DNA from 4 places in the Streptomyces blastmyceticus genome. Region 3 is predicted to be linked to each of the others. Evidence: riboswitches for the same ligand, from Rfam matches in the RefSeq annotation. Region 3 holds a riboswitch; each other region holds the start of a gene.

Region 1 (7,555 bases), 120 kb from region 3:
GGCGGGCGCCGCCGAGGGTGATGGCGCGGGACCGGGTCGTGACGAGGACGGCGCAGCCCGCGGTGCCGGGGAGCAGGGGGCGGATCTGGGCGGCGTCGCGGGCGTTGTCGAGGAGGAGCAGGACGCGCCGGTCGGCGAGCACGGAGCGGTAGAGCGCGGCGCGTTGGCCCAGGCCGTCGGGGATGTCGGGTTCGGGGACGTCCAGGGCCTGGAGGAAGTGGGACAGGACGCTGCCGCTGTCGGCGGGGTGCGGCCCGGCGCCCTGGAGGTCGACGTAGAGCTGGCCGTCGGGGAAGTCCGGCCGGGCGGCGTGGGCGGCGTGCACGGCGAGCGTGGTCTTGCCGACGCCGCCGATGCCGGTGAGCATGGCGATCATCACGGCGGGCCCGGAGGTGTCGGTGAGGGCGGCGCGCACGTCCTGGACGAGCTCTTCGCGGCCGGTGAAGTCGGGGATGCCGGCGGGCAGCTGGAAGGGGACGGCCACGGGGCGGCCGGGGCCCGCGGGCTCGGCCGGGGCCGGCGCGGGGTCGGGGCCCGTGGGCGGGACGTAGGCCAGTGCGGGGTCGGCGGCGAGCACCCTGGCGTGCAGTTCGGTCAGTTCGGGGCCGGGTTCGACGCCGAGCTCGGCGACCAGCAGGCGCCGGGTGTCGGCGTGGACGGCGAGGGCGTCGACCTGGCGTCCGCAGCGGTAGAGGGCGAGGATCAGCAGGGCGCGGAAGCGTTCGCGCAGGGGGTGTTCGGCGGCGAGGGAGCTGAGCTCGGGGACGACCTCGGTGTGGCGGCCGAGGGCGAGGGCGCAGTCGAAGAGCCCTTCCTGGGCGACGAGGCGGGCCTCGGAGAGCCGGTGCCGCTGCCGTTCGGCGTACGGGCCGGGGAGGCCGGCCAGCGCGGCGCCGTGCCAGAGGTCCAGGGCGGCGGCGTAGCGGCTGTGCGCGGTCTCGGCGTCCCTCGCCTCGCGGGCGTCGGCGGCCTCGGCGAGGCGGCGCTGGAAGACGACGGCGTCGACCTGTTCGGGCGGTATGCGCAGGGCGTAGCCGCCGCCGGAGGAGACGAGGACGGTGGCCGGGGTCCTTGCCACGCGGCCGGGTTCGAGGAGGTTGCGCAGGCGGGAGGCGTAGGTGCGAATGGTGCCGAGCGCCTGAGGCGGTGCCAGTTCGCCCCACAGGGCGTCGATCAGTTCGTCGCTGGAGACCGTGCGGCCTCCGCGCAGCAGGAGGACGGTGAGCATGGCGCGCTGCTGGCGCGCCCCGAGCTCGATCTGCCGCCCGTCGAGCTGCGCGCGCACCGGGCCGAGCAGCTGGAAGGAAAACTGTGCTCCGGTTGTTGCCCCGCTGGCGCCCATGTCTCCCCCGACCTCGCCGCGCACACTCCGCCCGGCGACAAGGGGGACAGTATCTCAGGGCTCCGCGCGGCAGGAGCCGCCCGCGGCCCTGCCCGGCGTTCATCTATTGATCGTCTGTTGATCGCGGTGCCGCATACTTCGGGAAAAGACCGTGTTCCACCCGCATGACAGGAGTTCCGCATGAGCACCGAGGCCCCGAAGCCCACCGAGGCCGCGCAGCCCGCCGAGCAGAACACGCCCAGCGAGCAGGCCATCCTCGCCGGGCTCGGCGCGCCCATCGAGCACACGGAGGGCGCCCCGATCCCGGGCACGGAGCACAGCGGTCCGATCCGCCCGACCCACACGACGGGCGCGCAGTAGGCCGCACGGCCGGGCCCGGTGAGCGGCCGGCACCGACGGGCCCCCGATCGCGAGAGCGGTCGGGGGCCCGTCGCATCTGACGGTCCGTTAAGGGTGCGCAAAGAAACCGTCCGCCCGCCTTCAAAGAGAGCGATTACCGGACAGGCGCACCCCGTCTTGTCCGCTCACCGCCCAGCGCTCATCCGCGCCTGTCACAGGCGTTTACGGGGGCGGCTCGCGATGCTCCCGCGACTCATGAGGCCTGCCGGAGCACGGCCCGTACGACCGAATGTCGCTCTTGAACGTTCACGCGGGCGGTCGGGATACTCCGGGAATTGACATGGACGCGACTAGCGCCTCCCGGCCACCACCGGGCGCGCATCGGCCGTCACGCCCCTGTCGTCACGTCACATGCACCCTCCGTGCCCGGACATCGGTCCCACCGGGCACCCCCCACAGGAGGTCTCGTGAAACGTCCTCGCATATCCGCACGCCGCTCCGCCATGGCCGGTACGGCCGCCGCGGTCCTGGCGACCGCCGCACTCACCCTGCCCGCCGCCCACGCGACGCCCGCCCCGGCCACGCACTCGGCGGCCGACGTCGCGTCGGCCAGGGCGACCCTGAAGGCGCAGGCGTCCATCCCGGGCACCGCCTGGTCGACCGACCCCAGGACCAACAAGGTCGTCGTCACCGCCGACAGCACCGTCCGCGGCGCCCGGCTGGCCCAGCTCGACAAGGTCGTGGCGAGCCTGGGCGACAAGGTCACGCTCCACAGAACCGCCGGGCAGTTCCGTCCGCTCATCGCGGGCGGCGACGCCATCTGGGGCAGCGGGGTGCGCTGTTCGCTCGGCTTCAACGTCACCAAGGACGGGCAGCCGTACTTCCTGACGGCCGGACACTGCGGCAACGCCTCGAGCACCTGGTCCGACTCGCAGGGCGGCGCCGAGGCGGGCACGACCGAGAGCTCGACCTTCCCGGGCAACGACTACGCGCTGGTGCGCTACACGGGCTCGGCCGACCACTCCAGCACGGTGGACCTCTACAACGGCAGCCAGCAGAACATCAGCCGGGCCGGTGAGGCGACGGTCGGCGAGCAGGTACAGCGCAGCGGCAGCACCAGCGGTCTGCACAGCGGCCAGGTCACCGGCCTCAACGCGACCGTCAACTACGCGGAGGGCACGGTCAACGGCCTGATCGACACCTCCGTGTGCGCCGAACCGGGCGACAGCGGCGGCGCCCTGTTCGACGGCGACACGGCGCTGGGCCTCACCTCGGGCGGCAGCGGTGACTGCTCGTCCGGCGGCGAGACCTTCTTCCAGCCGGTCCCTGCGGCCCTCCAGGCCCTCGGGGCGCAGCTGCCCTGATCCTCCACCGGACAGCTGCACCGCCCGGCAACCGGCACACGGCCCCTGTGCGCGCCTTTCGGCGCCAGGGGCCGTTCGCCGTGGCCGGGCCCGGGTCAGTTGACGCGGCCGTACCAGACGCTGTTGCTCCAGATCTTCTCCAGCCGGACGGACGCGCCGGGCTTGGGCGAGTGCCAGATCTTGTTGTCCCCGGCGTAGATGCCCACGTGGTAGACGTTGCTGCCGGAGTGGAAGAAGACGAGGTCGCCGGTCTGGCGGGAGCCCGCGGACAGGTGCCGGGTCCTGTTGTACTGGTCCTGGGCGGTGCGCGGCAGGTTCTTGCCGACCTTCTTGAACGAGTAGAGCGTGAGGCCCGAGCAGTCGAACCGGTTGGGGCCCGCGGCGCCGTACTGGTAGGGCGAGCCCTTCTTGGACGCGGCGACCTTCAGCGCGGCCTGACCAGGCGTCGCCGCCTGGGCGTCGGCCGCCACACCGGGCAGCAGCATCGAGGCGGTGACGGTGGCGGCGGTGAGGACGGTCGCGGCGCCGGCCCTGGACACGAGCGTGGATATGCCGGGGAACGCAGACATGTCAAACCCTTCGTCATCCGCCTGCGAAAGATGACCTGTCGGGTTCGGGCTGTCGAAGTTGCCCGGCCACATCCGTGGCTTCACCCCAAGGACCACCGCCATCGTGGTCCGCCGTACCTGGGTCTCCCGCTCCTGCCGATCCATTCGGTCTGCTCCGCACCCGGAACGGCGGCAGGACTCGGCGTCCGCCCGGGGTGCCCGTCTCGGTGACGGGATCTTGTGTTCGAGTCACGATCCTGCATCACGAAGAGCCGGAAACCGGAGCCAGGACGGCTTTCTGTGAACTTCTTCACTTCCCGGCATTCATGGAACCGGGGTACTTTCCCGTCGCACGCAACCCGGGCAACTCCCAATTCAATCTTGGGCGTTGCGGGAAATCCGAAGACTGAAATCCAGTCATACGGCCGCGCCGGCTGCGAGTACGCGCACGAGGGCGGGACGTCTTTGCGTCAGAAATACACGACCACGGGGAACGCGTGGTTCGCCGTGACAGCGTGAGGGTAGCCCTACGGCATGCTCACCCTAGGGATCGAGGAGGAGTATCTTCTGCTCGACCCGGCCACCGCACTGCCCGTTCCCAAGGCAGAGCAGGTCTGCGCAGCGGTGGACCTGGAACCGGTCGTGCACGAGCGGGAGATTCAGGCGGAGTTGTTGCAGGCCCAGGTGGAAGTGGCCACTCCGGTCTGTGCGGACCTGGCGGAGGCCAGCGGGCATCTGCTGCGCCTGCGCCACGCCGTGAGCTCCGCCGCCAAGCGGAACGGCTGCCGGATCGCCGCGAGCGGCACGTCACCCCGCGCGGGCCTGGTGCCCATACCCGTCACCCGGAACCCGCGCTATCTGGCGATGCGCGGCCGGGCGCCCCAACTGGTCGACGAACAGCTGGTCAACGGGATGCACGTGCATATCGCCATCCCGGACCGGGAGATGGGCGTCGCCGTCCTCAACCGCGTCCGCCCCTGGCTGCCGGTGCTGGTGGCCATGGCGGCCAACTCACCGATGTGGCACGGCCAGGACACCGGCTTCGCCAGCTGGCGCACCGTGGTCTACAGCCGCTGGCCCGTCTGCGGCCCGCCCCCGCACTTCACCGATCTCGCCGACTACGAGGAGCGTATCCAGGCGCTGTTCGTCGCCGGGGCGATCAGCGACCGGGGACAGCTGTACTGGCAGGCCAGGCTGTCCGACCGCTATCCCACGATCGAGGTGCGCTGCCTGGACGTCCAGCTGCGCGCCGACGACGCCGTGATGTTCGCCGGGATAGTGCGCGGCATGGTGGCGACCGCCATCCGCGACGAGAAGAGCGGCCGCCGGATCGCGCACTGCCCGCCGGAGCTGCTCAGTGCCGCGAACTGGCACGCCGCCCGGCACGGTCTGGAGGGTGTGCTCGTCGACCCCGAAGGCAGGCGCCGCGGCGCCGACGACGTCGTCCGCTCCCTGCTCGGGCACATCGGGCAGGCGCTGGAGGAGGCCGGTGACATCCGTCAGGTGAGCTCGCTGGTGCACCGTCTGCTGCGGCGGGGCACCCCGGCGGACCGGCAGCGCCGGGTGCTGGCCGCCGACGGCATCAAGGCCCTCACCGACCTCATCACCGAACCGTGACCGGCGGCCGCCACGAGCCGCCGGGCCGTGCGCCGCCGCCTCAGTGGTGCGGATCGCCCTCGATCCGGCCGCCCAGGGCGCGCGCCGTGGCGGGGAGATGGCGGACGCGGGTCGCCAGCAGCAGGACGGCGAGGCCCAGATACACATAGGTCAGGACGAGCCGGGCGGACTCCCCCGGCAGGGCGAACTGCACCGCGAAGAGGACGAACAGCCCGGCGGCCTGGAGGCGGGCGAAGCGCAGGTCGAGCAGGACCACCACGGCCAGGACGGTCTGGGCGGCGGTCAGCGCGACCTCGTCGACCTGCCGGGTCACCAGCGGCAGCGCCGCTCCGCCGCCGCCCAGCGCATGGGCCAGGGGAAGGCAACCGACCAGCAGCGTCCACTGGTTGACCTTGCTGGACAGCAGCGCGCCGAGCCCGTCGCTCGCCCGCAGCCGCCAGGCGAAGACCACGGCGACGATGAGCTCCGGGGCCTCCGACGCCAGCGGCGCGAGCCACTGCACCAGGACGAAGCGGTCGATCCCCAGCGAGGCCCCCGCCTCCACCAGACCGTTGGCGAAGGGCTCCGCGCAGGCGAAGACGACGGCCGCCGCGGCGGCGAACAGCGTCGCGGTGGTGGCGCGCCGGCGGGGCGCGGGCAGCGTGGCGAGCCGCGCGGGCACCCCGACGAGCTCCTCCATCTCGCCCGAGCTGCACTTGCCGATCCGGTAGAGGTAATAGCCGTACCAGGGGACGAGCACCACCGGGACGTACCAGCCGATCTCCCGGGTCAGCGGCATCACGAAGGCGAGGACGGCGGCCACCGCGAGGAACGCGACGTCGATGCGCCGGTGCGGCTCCAGCACGATCCCGGTGTCCGGCGCGGACCGCCGGCGCAGCGCGAGCGCCGAGGCGAGCGCGACCAACGGCCAGCCGACGCCGACGAGCAGCCGGTTGGCGCCGGTCATGTTGGCCGCGGCGTAGGCGGCGTACGAGGGGTCGGAGCCGGCCGCGTAGGCGAAGTACAGGTCGACGGCGTACTCGGGCAGCACGGCGATGAAGGCCAGCAGGGCGAGCGCGAGCGCACCCGCCATGTCGGCGCGGGCGGTCTCGGCCGCCCACATCAGCAGCAGCGCCGAGCACAGCACGCCCAGGCCGAAGACGGCCACGGCCCACCCGGGCGAGAGCTCCGTCCCGCTCAGCCGCAGCACCGCCGCCGGGACCGCGCCCGCGCAGGCGGCACCGATCCGTACGCCGCTCGCCGCCGCGGAGGGCACCCCTCGGGTCTCGCGCATGACGGGCTCCTTCGCGTCGCGCCTGTACCCGTCGCTCTATCAGCAGGTACCGGCCAAGCCGCGTGGACAGCCCGGCGCGGAGCCGGGCGACGCCCGTTCGGAGCAGACGGGCACGGTCGCGCGCAGGGGGCGGGACCCTTGGCCCCGCCGTCTCTATAACGCCGCTCGCGGAAGCTGCCGGCGGATGTTCCCCGCCCACTGCTGTCCCTGTCGGTCGGTCAGCGAACGAATGGTGTCCCCCTCCCTCCAGCTCCCTCGCGACCGCAAGATGCGGTGAAGTCGGCCAGGTCAGCGGCACCCCCGTGGCTGCTGACCCGCAGGTAGATCATGCAGGAGGGATGCGATCATTTCTGCTGAGAACTTTTTGCAGGAAAAACTCGCCTATGAAATCGGCTTCCCCTGGCGGCGCCGTTCGTGATATTGGGGGAACCTCCGTTGGACAAGGAAGCCCTTCAGGCATTGCTCCGGGAACGCCGGGGCCGCATCGCGCCGGAGGACCACGGGTTCCTGCGTCCCTCGCGTCAGGGGCGGCGCGCCCCGGGGCTGACCCAGGGCCAGATCGACCAGTTGCTGCACCGCACACACGGCACGTTCAACCGGCTGGAGACGGGCGCCTATCCCCATCCGCCGGAGGACCTGCTGCGCGACGTCGCCCGGCTGCTGGCGTTCACCGAGCACGAGTGGACGTCGCTGTGGCTCTACGCCGTGCACCGCGACCCGCCCTACCCGCTGCACCAGCGCTCGGGCACGGAGGTGCCCCGGGCCTGGCAGGACGTCGTCGAGGGCCAGTCCCACATGGCGTACATCAACGACCAGTCCTGGCGCGTGCTCGCGCACAACGAGGCGTTCACCGAGATGTTCCCGCGCCGCGAGGTGCCGGAGAACACCATGCGGTGGATGACACTCCACCCGGAGGCCCGCACGATCCTCACCGGCTGGCAGGAGCACTGGGTGCCGATGATCCTGCCGCAGATGCGCGCGGCCGTGGCCGCGCTGCCCCACGACGAGACGCTCGCCGAGCTGGAGGCGGACATCCTCGCCGACCCGGTGGTGGGACCGCTGTACGAGGCGG
Region 2 (7,555 bases), on a different contig from region 3:
AGCGAAGACCAGGACGACTTCCGAGACTGGGCGGGCATGATGATCCGCCACGGCGGCGGGCCGCGCGGTGGTGTCGCCCGCGCGGTGAAGAAGATGCGCACTTATCTGGCGGAACTGATCCACAGAAAGCGGGAGAACCCCGGCGAGGATCTGATTTCGGGGCTGATCAGGGCAAGCGACCACGGTGAGCACCTCACCGAGAACGAGGCCGCGGCCATGGCCTTCATTCTGCTCTTTGCTGGTTTTGAAACAACTGTGAACCTGATCGGTAACGGTCTCCACGCCCTGCTGCGCAATCCGGAGCAGCGCGAACGGCTCCAACTCGCCCTGGCCGAGGGGGACGAGAGCCTGCTCGCCACGGGGGTGGAGGAACTGCTGCGGTTCGACGGCCCGGTGGAGCTCGCGACCTGGCGGTTCGCCAAGCAGGAGCTGACGATCGGGGGGCAGCGCATCGCCGAGGGAGACCCCGTCCTGGTCGTCCTCGCGGCCGCCGACCGGGACCCCGAGCGGTTCGCGGAACCCGACACCCTGGACCTCTCCCGGGCCGACAATCAGCACCTCGGCTACGGGCACGGGATCCACTACTGCCTGGGCGCTCCGCTGGCCCGGCTGGAGGGCAGGACGGCGCTGGCGACGCTGCTGCGCCGCCTTCCTGACCTGCGGTTGGCCGTGGATCCGGAGGAGTTGCGCTGGCGCGGCGGGCTCATCATGCGCGGACTGCGCACACTGCCGGTCGAGTTCGATCCCCGTACGGGATGACCCTGCGTCAATTGACGTGACCGCCGCGTGACCTCCGCTACACCGGCTTGTGACTACCGTGGCCCGTCGCTATGTTCGACGACCATATTCGCCGCCACACGAGAGGCCATCGCATGCGCTCCGGGAACGGTCGACATCGTCGCCCCCGTCAGGTACCCGCCGTCGTGGTCGCAGCGGGGGTGACGGGGTCGGCCCTCGCCATGCCGCTGCTCGCGGCCACCGGCGCCAACGCCGCCGACGCCCCCACGTGGGACCGCGTCGCCCAGTGCGAGAGCGGCGGCACGTGGAGCACCAACTCCGGCAACGGCGCGTACGGCGGTCTGCAGATGACCCAGGAACTCTGGGAGCAGTACGGCGGCCGGTCGTACGCCCCGCGCCCCGACCTCGCCAGCAGGCAGCAGCAGATCGCCGTCGCCGACAAGGTCCTCAACGCGAACGGCACGGGAAGCTGGCAGGCGTGCGGCACCTCCGCGGGGCTCGCCAAGGACGGCAAGGCGCCGGACGTGAACCCCGGCAGCACCAAGGAACCCTCGTACGACGCTCCCGCGCCGCGCGCGCCGGAACACGCGCCTTCCGCGCCCACGACGGGCGGCTCCGCGCCGTCGGACTCCACCGCCTCCCCGGCTGCCCCGGCCTCGCCGTCCGCAAACCCGGACGCGAAAACCCCGGATGCGAAGAACCCGGACGCGAAGCCTTCCTCCGGGACGCCCTCGCCCTCCACGAGCGGCAAGCCGGACGGCGGCAAGCACCGCAAGGACCCGGGCGGCCCGACGACCGGTCCCTCGACCGGCCCGACGGGCGACCCCACCGAAATCCCCACGCCGGGAACGCCGTCCACGCAGCCGCCGGCCAACCCGCCTTCCGGTACGCGGCCCACGGACCCCGCACAGCCGGATTCGCCGTCCACCGAAGCCCCGGAGTCCGGTTCCGGTGCGGGCTCGGGCAAGCACCGCGCCGAGCCGCCGCGTTCGGACGACGGGGACCGTGCCTCGCGGGGCGGCGATGACGCCCGCGCGGGGAAGCCCGGCGCCGGCGACTACACCGTGCGGCCGGGTGACAATCTGTCAGTCATCGCGGAGGCCCACTCCGTTAATGGCGGATGGCATTCCCTGTATCAGCGCAACGAGAAAGTTGTCGGTTCCGATCCCGATCTGATCCTTCCTGGTCAGCGGCTTGAGGTCGGCAAATAGACCGGCAGTTCGGGGGGAATGTCCGTTCCAGTCGAAAGTGAGACATGGGTCTCGTTGAACTTCCGCGGAACGGACCCCTCCAAAACTTGGCGCACCCGCTTTCACCTGCGGAAATGTCGGGTTTCTCTGGGTAACAAGAGGCAACTGTGGCTGGAAAGAGGGGTTTGAACCCGTCGGCCCAAAGTGCTTACCGTCATGACCGCTCGCCACCGCGAGCACCACGGTCGCCACGCCGAATCCTGCCGGCGACCGGCGGAGTCGTCGCGAAAGCGCCGTAGGCAGGAGCGGGGGAACCAAGGTAGGCGCCGGAACGGCCCGCAAGGACCGGGACGGCTAGGGGTGAAGCCGAGTGTGCTCGCACACGAGGCCGGGCGAACTCACAGCCCGAACCCGACAGCTCACCTCGTAGGCGTCGGTGAGGAAACGACTCATGTCCAAGGGCAAGCACCGTCGTCCGTCCAAGGCCGTCCGCATCGTCACGCTCGCCGGTGTCACCGGCGCCGCGGTCGCGGCCCCGCTGATGATCGCGACCTCCGCGAACGCTGCCTCCGTCTCCACCTGGGACAAGGTCGCCCAGTGCGAGTCCGGTGGCAACTGGTCCATCAACACCGGCAACGGCTACTACGGCGGTCTGCAGTTCTCGCAGTCCTCCTGGAACGCCGCCGGCGGCCAGTCCTACGCCGACCGAGCCGACCATGCCAGCAAGTCCCAGCAGATCGCCGTCGCCGAGAAGCTGCTCGCCATGCAGGGCCCCGGTGCCTGGGGCTGCGCCGGTGCGGGCAACCTGACCTCCGGTGGCGCGAAGGCCGACGTCGACACCTCCGACGACTCGTCCTCCGCCTCCCGTGGCACCTCCACGAAGTCGCACGCCGACCGCAGCGAGCGCCAGGCCGCGCCGAAGAAGACCACCCCGAAGCACGCCGCTCCGCAGGCGCAGACCGCCGACGAGGACGAGTCCGAGGCCGCCCCGGCCCCGAAGCAGACCGCGCCGAAGCACGCTGCCCCGAAGCCCGTGAAGCAGGGTGACGGCGAGTACGAGGTCAAGGCCGGCGACACCCTCTCCAAGATCGCCGACGCCAAGAAGGTCAAGGGCGGCTGGGAGAAGCTGTTCGACCTGAACAAGGACGTCGTGGACAACGCGGACCTGATCTACGAGGGTCAGCACCTGCACCTCAGCTGATCGACAGCTGATCGACGGGTGCGGTGGCTCACGCCGCACCCTCGATGTCCCGCTTGCAGCGGCAGCCCCGCTCCGACGCGTGCCCCGAGCGCGCCGGAGCGGGGTTTCGCCGTTCCCGGGGCCCCGGGAGACGCGGGCCGCGGGCTTCACCGCTGAGCGAACATTGCCGCCGTTCGCCCCGCGATCTGCACGTTTATGCCATTTTTCGCCGCGCACGGCGTCCCGACGGCAGGGTGACCCCCCGCCGCCCGTTAGGCTCGTGCTCGCAGAACTCCAGACACACACGAAGGAGACCCTCGTGCCGTCCATCGACGTCGTCGTAGCTCGCGAGATCCTCGACTCGCGAGGCAACCCCACGGTCGAGGTCGAGGTCGGCCTCGACGACGGCTCCACGGGCCGTGCCGCCGTGCCGTCCGGTGCCTCGACCGGTGCCTTCGAGGCCATCGAGCTCCGTGACGGTGACAAGAACCGTTACCTCGGCAAGGGCGTCGAGAAGGCCGTGCTGGCCGTCATCGAGCAGATCGGCCCGGAGCTCGTCGGCTACGATGCCACCGAGCAGCGCCTGATCGACCAGGCCATGTTCGACCTGGACGCCACCGACAACAAGGGCTCGCTCGGCGCCAACGCCATCCTCGGCGTCTCCCTCGCCGTCGCGCACGCCGCGTCCGAGGCCTCCGACCTGCCGCTGTTCCGCTACCTGGGCGGCCCGAACGCGCACCTGCTGCCCGTTCCGATGATGAACATCCTCAACGGTGGGTCGCACGCCGACTCCAACGTGGACATCCAGGAGTTCATGATCGCCCCGATCGGCGCGGAGTCCTTCTCCGAGGCCCTGCGCTGGGGCGCCGAGGTCTACCACACCCTCAAGTCCGTCCTGAAGACCAAGGGCCTGTCCACCGGCCTCGGCGACGAGGGCGGCTTCGCCCCGAACCTGGGCTCCAACCGCGAGGCCCTCGACCTCATCCTCGAGGCCATCAAGCAGGCCGGCTACACCCCCGGCCAGGACATCGCGCTCGCCCTGGACGTCGCCGCCTCCGAGTTCTACAAGGACGGCTCGTACAACTTCGAGGGCAAGTCCCGCTCGGCCTCCGAGATGACGGACTACTACGCCGAGCTCGTCGCCGCGTACCCGCTGGTCTCCATCGAGGACCCGCTGTTCGAGGACGACTGGGACGGCTGGAAGACCCTCACCGAGCGCCTCGGCGACAAGGTGCAGATCGTCGGCGACGACCTGTTCGTCACCAACCCCGAGCGCCTCGGCCGCGGCATCGAGGAGGGCGCCGCCAACGCCCTGCTGGTCAAGGTCAACCAGATCGGCTCGCTGACCGAGACCCTCGACGCCGTCGAGCTGGCCCAGCGCAACGGCTTCAAGTGCATGATGTCGCACCGCTCCGGCGAGACCGAGGACGTCACCATCGCCGACCTCGCCGTCGCCACCAACTGCGGCCAGATCAAGACCGGCGCCCCGGCCCGCTCCGAGCGCGTCGCGAAGTACAACCAGCTGCTGCGCATCGAGGAGATCCTCGACGACGCCGCGGTGTACGCCGGCCGCAGCGCGTTCCCGCGCTTCAAGGGCTGAGCACCCCGCCTCACGGGCTGACCCCCGCGGGGAAAACCTCCCGGCGACAAACGGCAGCCTCACTACGTCCCCGGCCACGGTCCCGTACCGTGGCCGGGGACGTACGTTCGTAGCGGCTGTCGGGTGACCACGGGGAGGCGAAGTGGCGGGCGACCGGTTCTCGACCGCGGCCAGGCTCAAGGCGCTGGTGCGGGGCCCGCGGGCCCGGGTCTACCGCGCGAGGACCCGCCGCCGCGGCAGGCTCACCGGGCGCGCGGCGCTGCTCGCGCTCGTCGTCTGCTCCCTGGTCGTCGCCCTCGCCTACCCCATGCGCCAATGGGTCACCCAGCGCTCGGACATCGCCGACCAGCGGCACCGCACCGAGCAGGCCCGCAAGCAGGTGCAGCGGCTGCTGGACGAGAAGGCGCGCCTGGAGGACCCGGCGTACGTCGAGCAGCAGGCCCGCGAGCACCTGCACTACCTGCGCCCCGGCGAGACCGGCTACAGCGTGGTCGACGGCAGCGGCGCCGCCCGGCGCCCCAAGGACCAGGGCGCCGCCGACCGGCCCTGGTACAGCAACCTCTGGGACGGCGTGGACCAGGCGGACGCCTCCGGCCCCGCCGCGCCCGGCCGCTGACGGCAGCGCACCCCTACCTCTACTTCCATCGAGATCGAGTACGAGCGAGCACATGGACACCCCTCCTCCGAAGACCGAGCCCACCCAGCCCACCGACGCGGACATCGCGGCGTTCAAGGAGCAGCTGGGCCGCCCGCCGCGGGGCCTGCGCGCCATCGCCCACCGCTGCCCCTGCGGCAACCCGGACGTCGTCGAGACCCAGCCGCGGCTGGAGGACGGCACGCCCTTCCCGACGCTCTTCTACCTGACCTGCCCCCGGGCCGCGTCCGCGATCGGCACGCTGGAGGCGGACGGCGTCATGAAGGAGATGACGGAGCGCCTGAAGACCGACCCGGAGCTCGCCGCCGCGTACGAGAAGGCGCACGAGGACTACATCACGCGCCGTGACGCGATCGAGGTCCTTGAGGGCTTCCCCAGCGCCGGTGGCATGCCGGACCGGGTCAAGTGCCTGCACGTGCTCGTCGGTCACTCGCTGGCCGCGGGCCCGGGCGTCAACCCGCTGGGCGACGAGGCGATCGCCATGCTGCCCGAGTGGTGGGCCAAGGGCCCGTGCGTGAACCCGTGCGGAGGCGAGGAGAAGTGACCCGCGTAGCCGCCGTCGACTGCGGCACGAACTCGATCCGTCTGCTCGTCGCCGATCTCGACCCGGCGACCGGTGACTTCACCGAGCTGGACCGGCGGATGCGGATCGTCCGGCTCGGCCAGGGCGTGGACCGCACCGGCCGGCTGGCGGACGAGGCGCTGGAGCGCACGTTCGCCGCGTGCAGGGAGTACGCGGAGGTGATCCGCGACCTCAAGGCCGAGCGGACCCGCTTCGTGGCGACCTCCGCGTCCCGGGACGCGGAGAACCGCGAGGAGTTCGTGCGCGGGATCGTGGAGATCCTGGGCGTGGAGCCGGAGGTCATCACCGGCGACCAGGAGGCGGAGTTCTCCTTCACCGGCGCGACCAAGGAGCTCACCGGCCGCGACGACATGGCCAGGCCGTATCTGGTCGTGGACATCGGCGGCGGCTCCACGGAGTTCGTCGTCGGCGGCGACCACGTGCAGGCCGCGCGCAGCGTGGACGTCGGCTGTGTCCGCATGACCGAGCGTCACCTCGCGGTGGACGGCGTGGTCGCCGACCCCCCGGCGGCCGGCGGGCTCGCCGGGATGCGGGCCGACATCGAGGCGGCGCTCGACCTGGCGGAGGAGACCGTGCCGATCCGCTCGGCGCACACCCTCGTCGGCCTGGCCGGCTCGGTCACCACGGTCGCGGCGATCGCGCTGGGGCTGCGGGAGTACGACTCCGTGGCGATCCACCACGCGCGGATCTCCCTGGCGCAGGTCCGGGAGATCACCGGGATGCTGCTGACGTCGACGCACGAGCAGCGCGCGGCGATTCCCGCGATACACCCGGGCCGGGTCGACGTGATCGCGGCGGGCGCGCTGGTGCTGCAGTCCGTGATGGAGCGGGCGGGCGCCCAGGAGGTCGTGGTGAGCGAGCACGACATCTTGGACGGCATCGCCTGGAGCGTCGCCCGAGAGGGCCGCTGACGGGCCGCGCAGGGGCTCCTGAGGGCCCCTGCGCGGGCCTTCGGAGGGCCTTGCGGGGCCCTCGCCGAAGAAAGTTCGTGAAATCCTTCACATGAAAAATCGGCGCGTTCGGCAAGCGGAAGCGCCGAACTGCCCCGTTTGGGTCGTTCCAAACCTTCGGCGGCCGGAAAGCGTCTGGTATCGGGCGAGTTAAAGAGACGTTTATGCGAGCTGCCGTACGGCAGTGGTCTACCCGGCGGCGATGCCGCAAGCCCAGTTCAGCAGGGGTGACCAACGCATGCGCCGACGCGGTGGTTCCCTTTCGGGGGTATGGCATCGGTCACGGAGGCGGCGGAGTGTAGCAGACCCCTCCCCACTCCTTGTGAAGGGGCTCACGAGCACCCCCGTCCGGAGTGCTGGATACTCGAAACATGAGCACCACGGAGCGTCCACGGATCCTCGTAGTAGGCGGTGGGTACGTCGGCCTGTACGCGGCGCGCCGCATCCTTAAGAAGATGCGGTACGGCGAGGCGACCGTCACGGTCGTCGACCCGCGCTCGTACATGACGTACCAGCCCTTCCTGCCCGAAGCAGCTGCCGGCAGTATCTCCCCCCGCCACGTCGTGGTGCCGCTGCGACGCGTGCTGCCCAAGGCGGAGGTCCTCACCGGCCGCGTCACGACCATCGACCAGGACCGCAAGGTAGCCACGATCGCGCCG
Region 3 (7,555 bases):
CCTCAGGTGCGCCGAATAGGCGGGCACCGCGTCCGTGTCGTAGTCGTGCGGGGGCGCGTCCGCGAACACCTGCCGGGGCAGCGCCCCCGACCACAGCTCGTGCATCCCGCCGTCCGGGTCGCACACGGCCATCGGCTGCCAGGTGTCCCCGTGGTAGCCGCCGCGCCAGGTCATCAGCCGGTGCTTCTCCGGCCGGCCGGCCGAGCGCCAGTACTGCAGGCACATCTTCACGGCGACCTCGACCGACACCGAACCGGAGTCGGCGAGGAAGACGTGTTCGAGGCCCTCGGGCGTGATCTCCACCAGGCGGGCCGCGAGCCGCACGGCGGGCTCGTGCGTGAGCCCGCCGAACATCACATGGCTCATCCGGCCCAGCTGTTCCTGCACGGCCGCGTTGAGGACGGGGTGGTTGTAGCCGTGGACGGCGGACCACCACGACGACATCCCGTCGATCAACTCGTCCGCGCCGTGGGCCGGTTCGGCGAGCCGCAGCCGCACCCCCGACGCGGACGCGACGATCAGCGGCTCCTGACGGCCCGGCATCGGGCCGTACGGGTGCCAGACGTGCTGCCGGTCGAGGGCGAGCAGCTCACCGGGGGCGAGGGGGTCAGGCATTGGGCGGCAGGTCCGTCCCCGCGCCGCGGCGGCGCACCGCGACCAGGTCCGTGCGCACCTCACCGGCGCCCGGAGCCGGAGCACCGGCCTCCGCGACGACGGCGGTCTCCGGCGCGGCCTCGGCAGCGCCGTCCCCGCACGGCCCGCAGCCGCCACCGCCGTGCCCGCCGCAGCCGCCGGCCAGGGCGTCGGCGCGGTGCTCGGGCAGGGTCGTGGTGTCCGCGCCCTCCACCTCGAAGCCCGCGTCCTCGATCATCGCCAGGTCGGTCTTGCCCTCCTGGCCCTCACTGGTCAGGTAGTCGCCGAGGAAGATGGAGTTGGCCAGGTGCAGGGCGAGCGGCTGCATCGACCGCAGGTGCACCTCGCGCCCGCCCGCCAGCCGGACCTCCACGTCCGGGCAGACGAACCGCACCATGGCCAGGATCCGCAGCGCGCGCTGCGGGGTGAGGTTCCACTCCTTCGCCAGCGGTGTCCCCTCGAAGGGGATGAGGAAGTTGACCGGCACCGAGTCCGGGTCCAGCTCGCGCAGCGAGAACACCACGTCGACGAGGTCCGCGTCGGTCTCGCCCATGCCCGCGATCAGCCCGGAGCAGGCGGACATGCCCGCCGCCTGCGCCTGCTGCACGGTGTCCACGCGGTCGGCGTAGGTGTGCGTCGTGGTGATGCCGCCGTACGTGGCCTCGGAGGTGTTCAGGTTGTGGTTGTAGGCATCCGCACCCGCGGCGCGCAGCCGCTCCGCCTGCCCGGCGGAGAGCAGCCCGAGGCAGGCGCACACCTCGACGTCCTCGTTCTGTTCCTTGATCGCCTCGATGGTCCTGGTGACCCGGTCCACGTCCCGGTCCGTCGGCCCGCGCCCACTGGCGACCAGGCAGACCCGCTTCGCACCGCCCGCGACACCGGCGGCCGCGGCCTGCGAGGCCTCCTCCGGCTTCAGCCAGGTGTACTTGAGGATCCCGGTCGTGGAACCGAGCCGTTGCGAGCAGTAGGAGCAGTCCTCCGGGCAGAGCCCGGACTTGAGGTTGACCAGGTAGTTGAGCTTCACCCGGCGCCCGAACCACTTGCGGCGCACCTTGCCCGCGGCAGCCACCACATCGAGCAGTTCGTCGTCGGACGTCGCCAGTACGGCGAGCGCCTCTTCACGGGTCGGCAGCTCCCGCCGCAGCCCCTTGTCCACCAGCGTGTTCAGCAGGTCCATGGCGGAGATCCTTACGCACCGCACCGCCCCGGGCCAATGGAGATATCGCACAACAGCCGCCTTTTGAGGTGTGTGTATTGCCACACCCTGCCCGGACACGGCGAGGACTACGTTCTATGCACTGCATACAAACAGGGCCCTCGGGCCCACGCACTCCCGCAGGCGACCGACGCACCACGGAACGAGAAGGACGGCCGATGCCCCAGGACCCGTTCGACTGGATCGACCGGCACCACGAGCGCCGCCTCGCCGCCGGTCTGGTGCGGGACCTGCGCCCGCGCCCCGCCGATTCGCCGCTGGTCGACCTGGCGGGCAACGACTATCTGGGGCTCACCCGGCACCCCGAGGTCACCCGGGCGGCCGCCGACGCCGCGCTGCGCTGGGGCGCGGGCTCGACCGGCTCGCGGCTGGTCACCGGCAGCACCGCGCTGCACGCCCGGCTGGAGGAGGAACTGGCCGAGTTCTGCGGGTTCGAGGCGGCCCTGGTGTTCTCCTCGGGTTACGCGGCCAACCTCGCCGCCGTCACCGCGCTCACCGGGCCGATGGACAACGGCACCCTGGTGGTCTCCGACGCGGGCAACCACGCCTCGCTCATCGACGGCTGCCGGCTCGCCCGCGCCGAGACGGCCGTCGTCCCGCACGCCGATCCGGCGGCGGTCCGCAAGACGCTCGACGCCCACGGCGGCCGCGCGCTGGCCGTCACCGACTCCGTCTTCTCCGTCGACGGCGACGCCGCCCCGCTGGCCGCGCTCGCCGACGCCTGCCGGGCGCACGGCGCGGCCCTGCTCGTGGACGACGCGCACGGTCTGGGGGTCCTCGGCGACGGCGGCCGCGGCGCCGTGCACGCGGCGGGGCTGGCGGGCGCGGGCGACGTCGTCACCACCGTCACCCTGTCCAAGTCGCTGGGCAGCCAGGGCGGCGCGGTCCTCGGCCCCGCCCGGGTGATCAGGCACCTCGTCAGCAACGCCAGGACCTTCATCTTCGACACTGGCCTCGCCCCGGCCGCCGTGGGCGCGGCCCTGGCGGGCCTCGGGGTGCTGCGCCGCGAGCCGCAGCGCGCGGCCCGCGCCCGCCACGTCGCCCGCGAGCTGCACCGGAGAGTGACGGCCGCGGGTCTCGAAGCCGTACGCCCCGACGCGGCGGTGGTGTCCGTGCGGGCGCCGTCCCCCGAGGCGGCGGTGCGCTGGGCGGCCGACTGCAGGACCGCGGGTCTCGCGGTCGGCTGCTTCCGGCCGCCGTCCGTGCCCGACGGGGTCTCGCGGCTGCGGCTGACCGCCCGCGCGGACCTGTCGGACCGTCAGGTCGAGGAGGCGGCCGGCACGGTCGTACGGACCGCACCGGCCGTCTGACGTCAGGTCGCGCCGTCGGGGCGGTCGAGGGGACGGAGGGAACCGTCGCACAGTCCTCCGACGAAGGAGGACCAGGCGGCGGGGGAGAGCAACAAGGCGGACAGGGCGGTGTTCTTCGAGTCGCGCACGGCCAGGAGCCCCGGGCCCAGGCCGGCCGTCTCCACGCAGTTGTTCATTCCGGTGCTGTAGCTGCTGCGTCGCCACACTGCGCCGCACAGAGCCGATTGAGAAGGTACGTACCGAGGCATTGCGGACATGGTGCCTCCTTACGCGCCGCCGTTGATCCCGGCGATGAAATCCAGCGAGTTCTCGTGCGAGAGGGCGTGCGCCCGCAACGTGGTGAATGCCGCGGCGTACGCCCGGAGGTCTTCTTTCCGCTCCAGGTAGAGGCTACTCGTCAAATGGTCGAGAACAACCACGTCCAGATCAGCAATGCGCGGAAATGAGAAAATAACAAAAGGCCCTGTGATGCCAATGTGGCCGCTCCTGGAGAACGGCAGTACATGCAGCCGCACATGGCGCAGCGAACCCGTTTCCACCAGGTGCCGCAACTGCCCGGCCATGACCTCCCGTCCGCCTACCTCATGGCGGAGCACCGCCTCGTCCAGCACGGCGCACAGCTCCAGCGGACGGTCGCCGCGGAGCACCGACTGCCGCGCCATGCGCACCCGCACCAGCTTCTCCACCTGCTCCGGCGGCGGGTCGTTGAGCGCCGCCCGGGTGACGGCCCTGGCGTAGGCGGGAGTCTGGAGGAGTCCCGGCACGACCGTGGTCTCCAGCGTGCGTAACCGCGACGCCTCCGATTCCAGGCTGATGAAGTCCAGATAGGCCGGGGGCAGCAGATTGCGGTAGGCGTACCACCAGCCCCGGCGGGCGCCCTCCGCATCGGCGGTGCCCGCGCCGCACAGCGCCCCCAGCAGCGCCCGCAGTTCGGGGTCCGACACCCCGTACGCGTCCAGCAGGAGCGCAACGTCCGAGGACTTCACGCCACTGCTGCCCGTCTCGATCCGGCTGATCTTCGACTGGTGCCAGCCCACCGCGTGCGCGGCCTCCAGGCTGGTCAGTTTGGCGAGTTCGCGCTGGCGGCGCAGCTCCCCGCCGAGTTTGCGGCGGCGCACCGCGGGTCCGTTTCGCATAGCCCTGCCTCCGCCTGTGGTGAACATGGTGTTTCTCGTCAATAGACCAGTGTGCCGTCCATATCCGGTCTGTCGTCGTAGAGTTCACCGCTTCGAGCGACAGATATATGCACATCTTGAGGGATCGCCCGCATCACCACCGTTTTCGGTGGCAGTCTGTCGCTCAGAGCCGTCCGGGAACGCTCTCGACTTCACGACGCATTGCGTCGGAGTCCGTACCCGGCGGGAAAGGGACAGCGTCATGGCAGACCACCAAGAAGCCACCGTCACTCTGCCGAGCGCCCCCGCCTCGGTCTCCACCGCACGCCGCTATGTGGCCGGTGTGCTCGCGGACTGGGGGCTGCCGGGCGACACGGACACCGCCGAGACCGTACGGCTGATCGTCTCCGAGCTCGCCACCAACGCCGTGCAGCACACCCGCGGCCAGTCGCCCACCTTCACCGTCGACGTCCGGCTCGAACTCGACCGGCAGTTGCGGATCGGGGTCACGGACAGCCACCCGCGCTTCCCCCGCCGACTGCCCGCCGCCGTCCAGCAGGACAACGGACGGGGCATGGTCATCATCCGCTGCCTCACCGCGGAGCGCGGGGGAAGACTCTTCTTCACCCCGAACCCCGACGGCGGCAAGACCGTGTGGATCTCGCTGCCCTGGACCGTGCCCGCCCTCAGCGCCGAGCGCTGAGGCGCGGGCCGGGCCCCCGCACGCCGTGCGGGGGCCCGGTGCGGCGCGTGGGATCGGTCAGTCCACCCGGCCGTAGAGGACGCTGTTGCTCCAGATCCGCTCCAGGCGGACCACCGCCCCGGTCCTGGGCGCGTGCCAGATCTTGCCGTCACCCGCGTATATGCCCACGTGGTAGACGCCCCGGCCGGACACGAAGAACACCAGGTCCCCTCGTTCGCGGTCGCCGCGGGAGATGTGGGTGGTCCGGTTGTACTGCTCGGCGGCGGTGCGGGGCAGGGTCTTCCCGGCCCGCTTGAAGGAGTAGAGGGTCAGGCCCGAGCAGTCGAAGCGGTAGGGGCCGGTCGCACCCCACTGGTAGGGGGAGCCCTGTTTCGAGGCCGCGATGTGCAGTGCGTTGGTGGCGACGGTCGATGCCTCTGCCCCCGTCGCGCCGCCCGGCACCAGCACCGTGGCACCGACGGCGGCGAGCGTGAGGGCCGAGGCTGCGCCGGCCCTGGACATCATTGACGGACGTTTGTGCGCGCCCATGTGCCAACCCTTCGTCAGCCGCCTGTGAAGGATGACCTGTCGGGTTCGGGCAGGCGAAGAATGCCCGGCCGTGTCAACGGCTTCACCCCAAGGGCCGACCGCACTACTCTTGGTCGTCCCACCGTGCTCGGGTCCTCCATCCCCACCGGTGCGTTCGGTCGACCCGGCATCCAGACAGCGGCGGGGTTCGGCGTCCGCCTGGACCGCCCCGCCGGGATGGCGGGGTCTTGTCGTCGACGGGATCTTGGCGCAGCCCAGGTACGGATTCCGAGCGGAACCAGAGGTATGTGAGGCTGCTCACTCCCGGGCAATTCCGCTGGACACGACGGGGATTGTCCGGTTCGGGAAAACCCTGTTGAGCCCCTGGCCTGGGGCCCGTCGGCACCGCTCCGGCGCGGCGTGCGTGCCCGGTTGAAATCGATCACCGCGCGCCGTCTACGACACCGTCCGGCGTCTGGGGGAGCGGTGTTTATTCGCCCGCCGACCCGTGATCCATGGGTGTGGGCGGGAGTGTGAGCGGGACCGCGCCCCGACGCGCCCGCCGCGCCCCCGCCGGGACCGGCATCGCGCGCGCCAGGGTGCCCCCGAGTAACTCCCGGCCGCCGCCCTCGAACACGGCTGCGAGGGACTTCGGCGGCCCGGCGCCGGCGACGGGCGCGGTCTGCGGTGCCCGTAGCCTGCCGTACGTGTCGTGCGGGAGGAGCGGAGTGATCCGGCCCAGGAGATCCCGTAGGTGCAGACGGCAGCTGCACGAACCCTTGGCCCTGACCGCCGGGTCCGCCCGGCCGTCGGGACCCGCGCCCTCACCCCTGGCCATGGATGCGCAAAGAGTCAGTTAACGCGTTGGAAAAGGTTCCGCTCTAATCTGCAATCCCTGGCTGTCCGATGAAGAAGCCCAGGTCAACAGTGTGTAGAACTCTTGTGTGCCCCCATTGGGTTCCGCTAGGGGGCCTGGTTCGTCAGTGAGGTGGACGCATGCAACTCTCCCCGCATGAGCAGGAACGCCTGCTTCTCCATGTGGCCGCCGACGTAGCCGAGAAGCGCCGGGCCCGTGGGCTGCTGCTCAACCACCCCGAGGCGGTGGCCCTGATAACCGTTCATGTCCTCGAAGGCGCCCGCGACGGCCGGACCGTCGCCGAGCTGATGTCCTCCGGGCGCAAGGTGATCGGCCGCTCCGAGGTGATGACGGGCATCCCCGAGATGATCCGCGAGGTCCAGGTGGAGGCCACCTTCCCGGACGGCACCAAGCTCGTCACCGTCCACGAACCCATCGGCTGAGGGGAAGTGCCCAACGTGATACCCGGAGAGATCCTCCTCGCCGACGCGCCCGTCGCCCTCAACCAGGGGCTCCATCGCACCCGCGTCACCGTGCTCAACGCCGCCGACCGGCCCGTACAGGTCGGCTCGCACTACCACTTCGCCGAGGCCAACCCCGGCCTCGACTTCGACCGCGCCGCCGCCCGCGGCAAGCGGCTCGACATCGCCGCGGGCACCGCCGTGCGCTTCGAGCCCGGCATCCCCGTCGAGGTCGCCCTGGTGCCGATCGGCGGCAAGCGCATCGTCGAGGGGCTGCGCGGCGAGTGCGGAGGGCCGCTGGATGACTGAACTCAGCAGGGCCGCGTACGCCGACCTGTTCGGCCCCACCGCGGGTGACCGCATCCGCCTCGCCGACACCGACCTCCTCGTCGAGATCGAGGAGGACCGCAGCGGCGGCCCCGGCCACGCAGGGGACGAAGCGGTCTTCGGCGGCGGCAAGGTCATCCGCGAGTCCATGGGCCAGTCCCGCGCCACCCGCGCCGACGGCGCCCCCGACACCGTCATCACCGGCGCCGTCGTCCTCGACCACTGGGGCATCGTCAAGGCCGACATCGGCATCCGCGACGGCCGCATCACCGGCATCGGCAAGGCCGGCAACCCCGACACCATGGACGGCGTCCACCCCGATCTCGTCATCGGCCCCGAGACGGAGATCATCGCGGGCAACGGCAAGATCCTCACCGCCGGGGCCGTCGACGCCCACGTCCACTTCATCTGCCCGCAGATCGCCGAC
Region 4 (7,555 bases), on a different contig from region 3:
CGTACTTCGCGAGGCCCGAGGAATCGGAGAAGGCCAGGGCCTCCTCTAGCCGCTCGGCCGTGATGTTGGAGGCCGCGATCTCGCGGACCTTGCCCTCCTTCACCAGTGCGTCGAGCGCGGTGATGAATTCCTCCACCGGCACGGACGGGTCGTCGTAGTGCGTGTAGTAGAGGTCGATGTAATCGGTGCGCAGGCGGCGCAGGGAATCCTCGACGCCGGACTTGATGACGGCCGCGGACAGGCCGCGCGGCTCGGGGACGCCCCCGCCGACCTTGGTGGCCAGGACGACGTCGGCGCGGTTGCCGCGGGAGGCGAACCAATTGCCGATCACCGTCTCCGATTCGCCGCCCTTGTTGCCGGGCGCCCAGACGGAGTAGACGTCGGCGGTGTCGACGAAATTGCCGCCGGCCGCCGCGTAGGCGTCGAGTACGGCGAAGGATTGCGCCTCGTCGGCCGTCCAGCCGAACACATTGCCGCCGAGGGCGAGCGGGTGGACGGAAAGGTTGCCGATCTTCTTGCGGATGTCAGCCATGGATCTCTCCAACGTCCTTATGGGGCATGGTATTCCACTATTTCGCCGTCGCCGGGAGCGGTTCGGGTCGCCGGGTGGACAGCGGGGCCGCGATCGATTCGAGGGAGCGGCCCTCTGCCGGTACGGCCAGGAAGGCCGCGACCAGTCCGGCGGCGCACATCAGTGACGCGCCGATCTGAAAGGCGAGGACCGTGTCCCCGACGACGCCGCTGCTCGTCAGGTCGGAGAAGACCAGCGGTCCGGTGATGCCGCCGGCCGCCGTGCCCAGCGCGTAGAAGAAGGCGATGGCCATGGCGCGCGTTTCCATTGGAAACACCTCGGACACGGTGAGGTACGCGCTGCTCGCGCCCGCCGAGGCGAAGAAGAGGACGACGGCCCAGCAGGCGGTGAGGGTGTCGGCGGTCAACCGCCCGGCGCCGAAGAGCCAGGCCGTGCCGAAGAGGAGCAGGCCGGACAGCAGATAGGTCGAGGAGATCATGACGCGCCGGCCGACGGTGTCGAAGAACCGGCCGAGCAGGAGCGGGCCGAAGAAGTTGCCCGCCGCGATGACCGCGAAGAAATAGCCGGTACGGGACGTGGAGACGCCGAAGAACCTGGTGAGAATGGCGCCGAAGCCGAAGGTGATCGCGTTGTAGAGAAACGCCTGGCCGATGAAGAGGGCGAGGCCGAGCACGGCGCGCCGGCGGTACTCGCCGAACACCGTGCGCGCGATTTCCCGGAACGTGATGGCGGACCGCTGGTGAATGGCCATCTCGCCCTCGGCGGGCGGCAGCTCGCGCCCCTTTTCCGCCGCGACGCGTTCCTCGATCGAGGTCACCAGCTCTTCGGCCTCGGCTCCCCTGCCGTGGATGAAAAGCCAGCGCGGGCTCTCCGGCACGTGCCGCCGTACGAGCAGGATGACCAGGCCCAGGACCACCCCCAGGGCGAAGGTCAGCCGCCACCCCACGTCGATCGGGAAGATGCTCGTGTCGAGCATCAGGATCGACAACAGGGAACCGCCGACCGCACCGATCCAGAAACTGCCGTTGATGATGAGGTCGACCCGGCCCCGGTAGGCCGCAGGGATCAGCTCGTCGATGGCGGAATTGATCGCCGCGTACTCCCCTCCGATGCCGAATCCCGTCAGAAAGCGGAAGGCGAAGAACCACCAGGAGGAGAACGACAGCGCGGTCAGTGCCGTCGCCGTCAGATAGACGGCGAGGGTGACGATGAACAGCTTCTTGCGGCCGAAAAGGTCGGTGAGGCGGCCGAAGAAGAGCGCTCCGGAACACGCCCCCACCACGTAGAGGGCCGCGGCCAGTCCTGTGACCTCGCCCGAGGTGACCGACAGGCCGCTGCCCCGCTCGGAGAGGCGGCCGGCGATATTGCCGACGACGGTGACCTCCAGGCCGTCCAGGATCCAGACGGTGCCGAGACCGATCACCACCATCCAGTGCCAGCGGGACCAGGGGAGGCGGTCCAGGCGGGCCGGTACGGAGGTGGTGATCGCGGAGGTCACGGCATTCCGAGTGCCCTTGTTTGTGGCGGATATGCGTATGTTTGTGGCAGGTATGTGTACGGTGATTCGTTTGGTTGCCGTCCCGGGGCTCCGCCCCGGACCCCGGTCCTCAAACGCCGGACGGGCTGGATTTACGTACCCCGAAGGTTACGGCTGCAGGCCCCGTTCTCTCAGCCACGGGAGGGGGTCGATCGGGGCTCCGCCGTCCGGGCGGATCTCCAGGTGGAGGTGGGGGCCCGTGACGTTGCCGGTCGCGCCGACGCGGCCGATCACGTCGCCCGCGGACACCTTGCCCGAGGTGACCACCATCGACGACAGGTGGCAGAACCACACCTCCGTGCCGTCGTCCAGCTTCAGCACGATGCGGTAGCCGTACGCGCCCGCCCACCCGGCATGGGTGATCGTGCCGTTGCCGATCGCCTTGACGGGCGTGCCGGTCGGGGCCGCGAAGTCCTCGCCGGTGTGGTTCGCGGACCACATGTTGCCCGCTTGGCCGAAGCCGGCGGTCAGGGTGTAGGAGCCGACGGGCAGGGTGTACGCGCCCGGGCTGTGCGCGGCGGGCGTGCGGGGGCCGGTGTCGGCGGGGTTCGCGGAGGCGTCCTCCTCGGCCGCGGGGCGGGCCTCGGCCTTCGCCGCCCTGGCCTTCTCGGCTTCGGCGGCCTTCGCCGCCTTTTCCGCCTCGGCCGCCTCCGCCGCCTTCTTCGCCGCCGCCTGTGCCGCCTCGCGCTGCGCGGACTCGCGCGCCTCGTCGTCGGCGGCGTTCTGCTGGTGCTCGGCCTGCTGCAGTATGCGGGCGCGCAGGGCCTCGCCCGCGTTCGCGGTGCCCTGGGCGGCTTCCTCGGTGCTCAGGCCCGCCTGGGTCAGCGGCTGATCGGCACCGGGGGCGGCGGCCACGGCGTTCTCCTCCTGCCCTTGGCCGCCACCGAGGAGGGAACCCACTCCCGCCAGGTCGGGCACCGATATCGGCGCGGCCGGGCGGTCCTGGGCGCTCGCCATGCCGCCCGCGCCGACCGCCGCGATGACGCCGACACCGAGGACGGCGCCGCTGCGGGCCATCGTGCCGCCGCGCTGCTTGGCGACGCGGTGGCGGCCGCCGCTGCCACGGGCCGGGGCGGCGGAGTGGGGCGAGGGCTCCTCGGCGACGGGCTCGGGCACTGCCCAGTGCGGCACCGGGTGCGGCTCGGCCGCAAAGCCCGGGGCGGGGGCAATCGAAGACTTATTCATCCGCATGGCCGCCGGCCCCGCGTCGGCCTCGGCCGCGGTCATCGGCATATGCGCGGTCATATACGCGGGCACGATCGGAAGTTCGGGTGCGTGGGGCTCGTACGACCCATGCAGAGTGGGGTCGAGGGCAGGCTCGTTGGACGCCACGGGGGCGCACTCCTTTCCTTCCTTCTCGCCTACCGGGTTAGCTGACGGGTTCGGAGCAGGAAGGTCTCCTACGAGCCGGGTGCGGCCCGATTCACCCCAGGATGGGTGGTTCCCCGGTTCCCAGATGCTGCTGGTGTATCAGGTCTTGCTGTGCCCGCGGGATTCGGCGAAGGCGCACGGCGCCGCCTCTTGCGGCGGTGATGAGGACCGCACGTCGTTATCGAACGTTAATAGACAGACCGTGCAGTTTCCAAGCCGAAAGGCTGAATCGACCGGCTCCTTGGTCAGGACTTGGCAAGACGCCCGACCTCTTAATGCGGTCTTTATTCCGACGGAATGCGGAACGATCAAGATCCACTACTGCGTGCGCGGGCAGCATTTCGGTGCCGCGCGACTCTCTAAGCGCCGGTCAACGGCCGTACGGACAGCCGTCCCTGCCGCCGTGACCGTGCCGGACGCCCCGCCGCGGTGGGGCCGGCCGTCGCCGCGCCGGATCGCGAGCAGGGCCATGTCGTCCGTGGTCCGGCCGCCCGAGTGCCGGGTGACGTCGGCGACCAGCGTGTCCAACAGCACGTCGGGACTCTTGAACTGCCGGCCCGTCAGGCGCGCCCTCGGGTCGTAGAACACCCCGCGCGCGTCCCTCGCCTCTGTCACCCCGTCAGTGAAAAGGAGCAGGGTCGAACCCGGAGGGAACTCCACCTCCTCGACGCTGTCCGGCCACTCCCCCAGGTCGCCCATCCCCAGCGGCAGCGCGGGAACGGCGGGCTCCGCCTCGCTCGTGCGGCCGTCGGGGTGGAGCAGGAGGGGCGCGGGGTGGCCGCGGTTCACCAGGCGCAGTACGGGCGCGGCCACCGGCATCTCCGCGAGTACGGCGGTGGTGAAGCCCTCGAACTGATCCAGGTTCGCGCGCCGCGCGCCCTCCCTGCGCAACGCGCGCTCCAGCCGTGCGGCGAGCGCGTCCAGCGTGCGCTCCTGCTCGGCCGCCTCCCGGAACGCGCCGATGACCACCGCGACCGCCTCCACCGCCTCCAGGCCCTTGCCGCGCACGTCACCGACGATGACGCGCACGCCGTACGGGGTGTCCTGGACCGCGTAGAGGTCGCCGCCGATCCGGGCGTCCGCCTCCGCCGCCACATAGCGCGCCGCGACCCGCAGGCCGCCGATGCGGGCGGCCGGGCTCGGGAGGACGGCCCGCTGGGCAGTCTCCGCGATGTCCCGGGCGGAGGCGAGCCGCTGATCGCTGCGGCGGGCGATGCGGTTGATGCCGAGGGCGAGGAGGGAGACCACGACGACGGTGACGATCTCGCTCATGGCCTGCCCGGCGTCGTCGGCCCGCTCGTAGAGCGTGAGGCTCATCGAGGCGGCGACGGCGGCCAGGGCGATGGCGGCGGTCCCGCGCAGGGAGTGGAGGGGCGCCGCGACGAGGGGGGCGGCGTTGACGAAGGGGGCGCAGGTGTAGGCGGGGGGTGTGCCGATGTCGAAGAGGACGCCGCCGATGACGAGGGCGTAGGGGAGGGTGCGGGCGGCTCGCCACGCCAGGGGTTTCGCCTCGGGTTCCGGCCCGTCTCGCTGACCCACGGCGTTCTCCTGACCGGCCGTTCGCGTTGTGTCCAGCGTTGCCGCGTGGGCGCGTGGCGTCGAACGGGGGTGGGCCAAGTGGGGGGCGGGGGTTTTTCCCCTACCCGCCCCTTCCCGAAACCGGGCTCCGCCCGGACCCGGTCCTCAAACTCCCCCAGCTACCGCTGGGAGGTGCCCCCACGGGCTGGATTCGCCGGCCGTAGCCAGCAAATCCAGCCCGTCAGGGACTTTCGGGTCAGACCTTCGGCGCGCGGCGCGTGCCGCCGCCACCGCCGCCCCGGCGAACCGCGTTGCCCGGGCGGGTGCCGGTGGAGCGGCGGGAGCTGCCGCCCTGGCCCTGGCCGGTGCCGCTGCCGAAGCCGCGGTAGCCGCCGCCACCGTTGCCGGCGCTGGGCTCCGTACGCGTACGGCCACGGCCGCCGGCGCCCGAGCCGCGCGAGCGCGACGGCTTCTTCGTGCCCTGCTGCGGCTGCTGAGCGGCGGCCGGGGGCGCTATGACCACCGCGACGCCGCTGGGCTCGCGCGCACCGGTGATCCGCTCCAGCTCGGGGTCGCGGGGGTGCGTCTTGATGACGTTGGGGGTGATCTTCGCCGTGACCATCATGCGGGTCATCTCGCGCCGCTGCTCGGGCAGGACGAGGGTGACGACCGTGCCGGACTCGCCCGCGCGCGCCGTGCGGCCGCCGCGGTGCAGGTAGTCCTTGTGGTCCATCGGCGGGTCGATGTTCACGACGAGGTCGAGGCCGTCGATGTGGATGCCGCGGGCGGCGACGTTCGTGGCGATCAGCGCGGTGACCTGGTCCGTACGGAACAGCTCCAGCGTGCGGTTGCGCTGCGGCTGGCTCTTGCCGCCGTGCAGCGCGCCTGCGCGCACGCCCTCGGAGAGCAGCTTCTTCACCAGGCGGTCGGCGCCGCGCTTGGTGTCGACGAACATGATCACGCGGCCCTCACGGGCGGCGATCCGGGTGACCGCCTCCTTCTTGTCCGCGTCGGTCACGAAGAGCAGGTGGTGCTCCATCGTGGAGACCGCGCCGACCGAGGCATCGACGGAGTGCGTCACCGGGTCGGAGAGGAAGCGGCGCACGAGGCGGTCGACGTTGCGGTCGAGGGTCGCGGAGAACAGCATGCGCTGGCCGTCCGGGTCGACCTGGTCGAGCAGCTTGGTGACCTGCGGCAGGAAGCCCATGTCGGCCATCTGGTCGGCCTCGTCCAGGACCGTGATCCGCACGTCGCCGAGCTTGCAGTCGCCGCGCTGGATGAGGTCGGCGAGCCGGCCGGGGGTCGCGACGAGCACCTCGGCGCCGCGCGCGAGGCTCTGCGCCTGCCGGCCGATGGACATGCCGCCGACGACCGTGGCGATCCGCAGGTTGACCGCGGTGGCGTACGGGCTGAGCGAGTCGGTGACCTGCTGCGCCAGCTCGCGGGTGGGGACGAGCACGAGGGCGAGCGGGCGGCCCGCCTCGGCGCGCCGGCCCGCCGTGCGGGCGAGCAGCGCGAGCCCGAAGGCCAGCGTCTTGCCGGAGCCCGTACGGCCGCGGCCGAGGACGTCACGGCCGCTGAGCGAGTTGGGGAGGGTCGCGGCCTGGATCGGGAACGGCTCGGTGACGCCTTCGCGGGTCAGGGTGGCGAGCAGGCCGTTCGGCATGTCCAGGTCGGCGAAGGAGGCCACCGGCGGCAGGGCCGGAGTGGTGGCGACCGGCGTCTCGAACTCCCCCTGGAGGGGAGCCGCGGGACGGCGGCGGGGCGCCTGGCCACCGCGGGCGGACTGACCGCCGCCGCCACCGCGCTGGCGCGGGGGACGGGCGGAGGAGCCGCCGTCGGAGGAGGACGAGAAAGAGCGGGCGGAGCGAGTCATACGGGGACCTTCCCTCAATGGGGTGGCACGCCCGGAAGGGAGACTTCGCTTCGCGGGACCGTCCGGACGGACGGGTGGCGGAAAAAGCCTGGGCGCGCTTGTGCGGGGGCAGCAATGGGGCCCGCACCCAGTGGTGCGGGCCCCATTACGTGATGCTTCATGCGGTGCCCGGCGAGGACGTCGGACTCACGGCGCTAGGGCCGGAAGTCCCGTCACCCGGACCGGGCGGGGCATGTGATCGTCAGGCGCCGACGATGTTCTCGGCCTGCAGGCCCTTCTGGCCCTGCGTGACGTCGAAGGAAACCTTCTGGCCCTCGAGCAGCTCACGGAAGCCGGAGGAGGCGATGTTCGAGTAGTGGGCGAAGACGTCCGGGCCGCCGCCGTCCTGCTCGATGAAGCCGAAGCCCTTTTCCGAGTTGAACCACTTCACGGTGCCAGTAGCCATGTCTATCTCCTTGTGAATGGGATGGGCCCCACACCGGAATAGACCGGCAAAAACAAAAATGCGCCTTCGGCTACATAACCGTCAGGCGCACACGAGTTCATGGGTACCACAACTGCAACTTCAAAAGACCATAGCACACGGAGGGCGGCCCCCGTAACCCCCGTCTTTCCCGCCCGCCGTCTGCCGGCCCGACCCCGGCGGCCCGGCCGCCCCGGCTACAGCTCCACGCCCTGGGCGCGGGCGTGCCGGTCCGCGGCCACCTCGGCCTCCGCCTCG

The links. Region 3 has a riboswitch for cyclic di-AMP ahead of ABD269_RS17965 (C40 family peptidase). Riboswitches for the same ligand answer to the same signal wherever they lie in the genome.
Region 1: linked by a shared signal. The riboswitch ahead of ABD269_RS17410 (C40 family peptidase) and the one ahead of ABD269_RS17965 (C40 family peptidase) in region 3 are both predicted to bind cyclic di-AMP.
Region 2: linked by a shared signal. The riboswitch ahead of ABD269_RS06770 (transglycosylase family protein) and the one ahead of ABD269_RS17965 (C40 family peptidase) in region 3 are both predicted to bind cyclic di-AMP.
Region 4: linked by a shared signal. The riboswitch ahead of ABD269_RS14010 (peptidoglycan DD-metalloendopeptidase family protein) and the one ahead of ABD269_RS17965 (C40 family peptidase) in region 3 are both predicted to bind cyclic di-AMP.

The regions. Positions count from the first base shown of each region.
Region 1 is NZ_BAAABW010000018.1:49,505-57,059, forward strand. Features, by position in the region: gene ABD269_RS17395 (AfsR/SARP family transcriptional regulator) at 1-1,342, opposite strand, end outside; gene ABD269_RS17400 (hypothetical protein) at 1,523-1,702, shown strand; gene ABD269_RS17405 (S1 family peptidase) at 2,185-3,045, shown strand; gene ABD269_RS17410 (C40 family peptidase) at 3,141-3,614, opposite strand; cyclic di-AMP (ydaO/yuaA leader) riboswitch at 3,618-3,774, opposite strand; gene ABD269_RS17415 (carboxylate-amine ligase) at 4,128-5,210, shown strand; gene ABD269_RS17420 (hypothetical protein) at 5,251-6,483, opposite strand; gene ABD269_RS17425 (MmyB family transcriptional regulator) at 6,919-7,555, shown strand, end outside.
Region 2 is NZ_BAAABW010000008.1:105,355-112,909, reverse strand. Features, by position in the region: gene ABD269_RS06780 (cytochrome P450 family protein) at 1-759, shown strand, start outside; gene ABD269_RS06775 (transglycosylase family protein) at 924-1,949, shown strand; cyclic di-AMP (ydaO/yuaA leader) riboswitch at 2,210-2,376, shown strand; gene ABD269_RS06770 (transglycosylase family protein) at 2,380-3,129, shown strand; gene eno (phosphopyruvate hydratase) at 3,428-4,708, shown strand; gene ABD269_RS06760 (FtsB family cell division protein) at 4,851-5,324, shown strand; gene ABD269_RS06755 (DUF501 domain-containing protein) at 5,377-5,907, shown strand; gene ABD269_RS06750 (Ppx/GppA phosphatase family protein) at 5,904-6,857, shown strand; gene ABD269_RS06745 (NAD(P)/FAD-dependent oxidoreductase) at 7,268-7,555, shown strand, end outside.
Region 3 is NZ_BAAABW010000018.1:171,190-178,744, reverse strand. Features, by position in the region: gene ABD269_RS17995 (adenosylmethionine--8-amino-7-oxononanoate transaminase) at 1-615, opposite strand, end outside; gene bioB (biotin synthase BioB) at 608-1,810, opposite strand; gene ABD269_RS17985 (8-amino-7-oxononanoate synthase) at 2,008-3,159, shown strand; gene ABD269_RS17980 (DUF397 domain-containing protein) at 3,162-3,416, opposite strand; gene ABD269_RS17975 (helix-turn-helix domain-containing protein) at 3,426-4,295, opposite strand; gene ABD269_RS17970 (ATP-binding protein) at 4,537-4,977, shown strand; gene ABD269_RS17965 (C40 family peptidase) at 5,035-5,505, opposite strand; cyclic di-AMP (ydaO/yuaA leader) riboswitch at 5,510-5,675, opposite strand; gene ABD269_RS17960 (urease subunit gamma) at 6,481-6,783, shown strand; gene ABD269_RS17955 (urease subunit beta) at 6,799-7,110, shown strand; gene ABD269_RS17950 (urease subunit alpha) at 7,103-7,555, shown strand, end outside.
Region 4 is NZ_BAAABW010000016.1:37,172-44,726, forward strand. Features, by position in the region: gene ABD269_RS14000 (aldo/keto reductase) at 1-532, opposite strand, end outside; gene ABD269_RS14005 (MFS transporter) at 570-2,030, opposite strand; gene ABD269_RS14010 (peptidoglycan DD-metalloendopeptidase family protein) at 2,178-3,401, opposite strand; cyclic di-AMP (ydaO/yuaA leader) riboswitch at 3,413-3,547, opposite strand; gene ABD269_RS14015 (PP2C family protein-serine/threonine phosphatase) at 3,759-4,979, opposite strand; gene ABD269_RS14020 (DEAD/DEAH box helicase) at 5,215-6,834, opposite strand; gene ABD269_RS14025 (cold-shock protein) at 7,076-7,279, opposite strand; gene ABD269_RS14030 (DUF6227 family protein) at 7,495-7,555, opposite strand, start outside.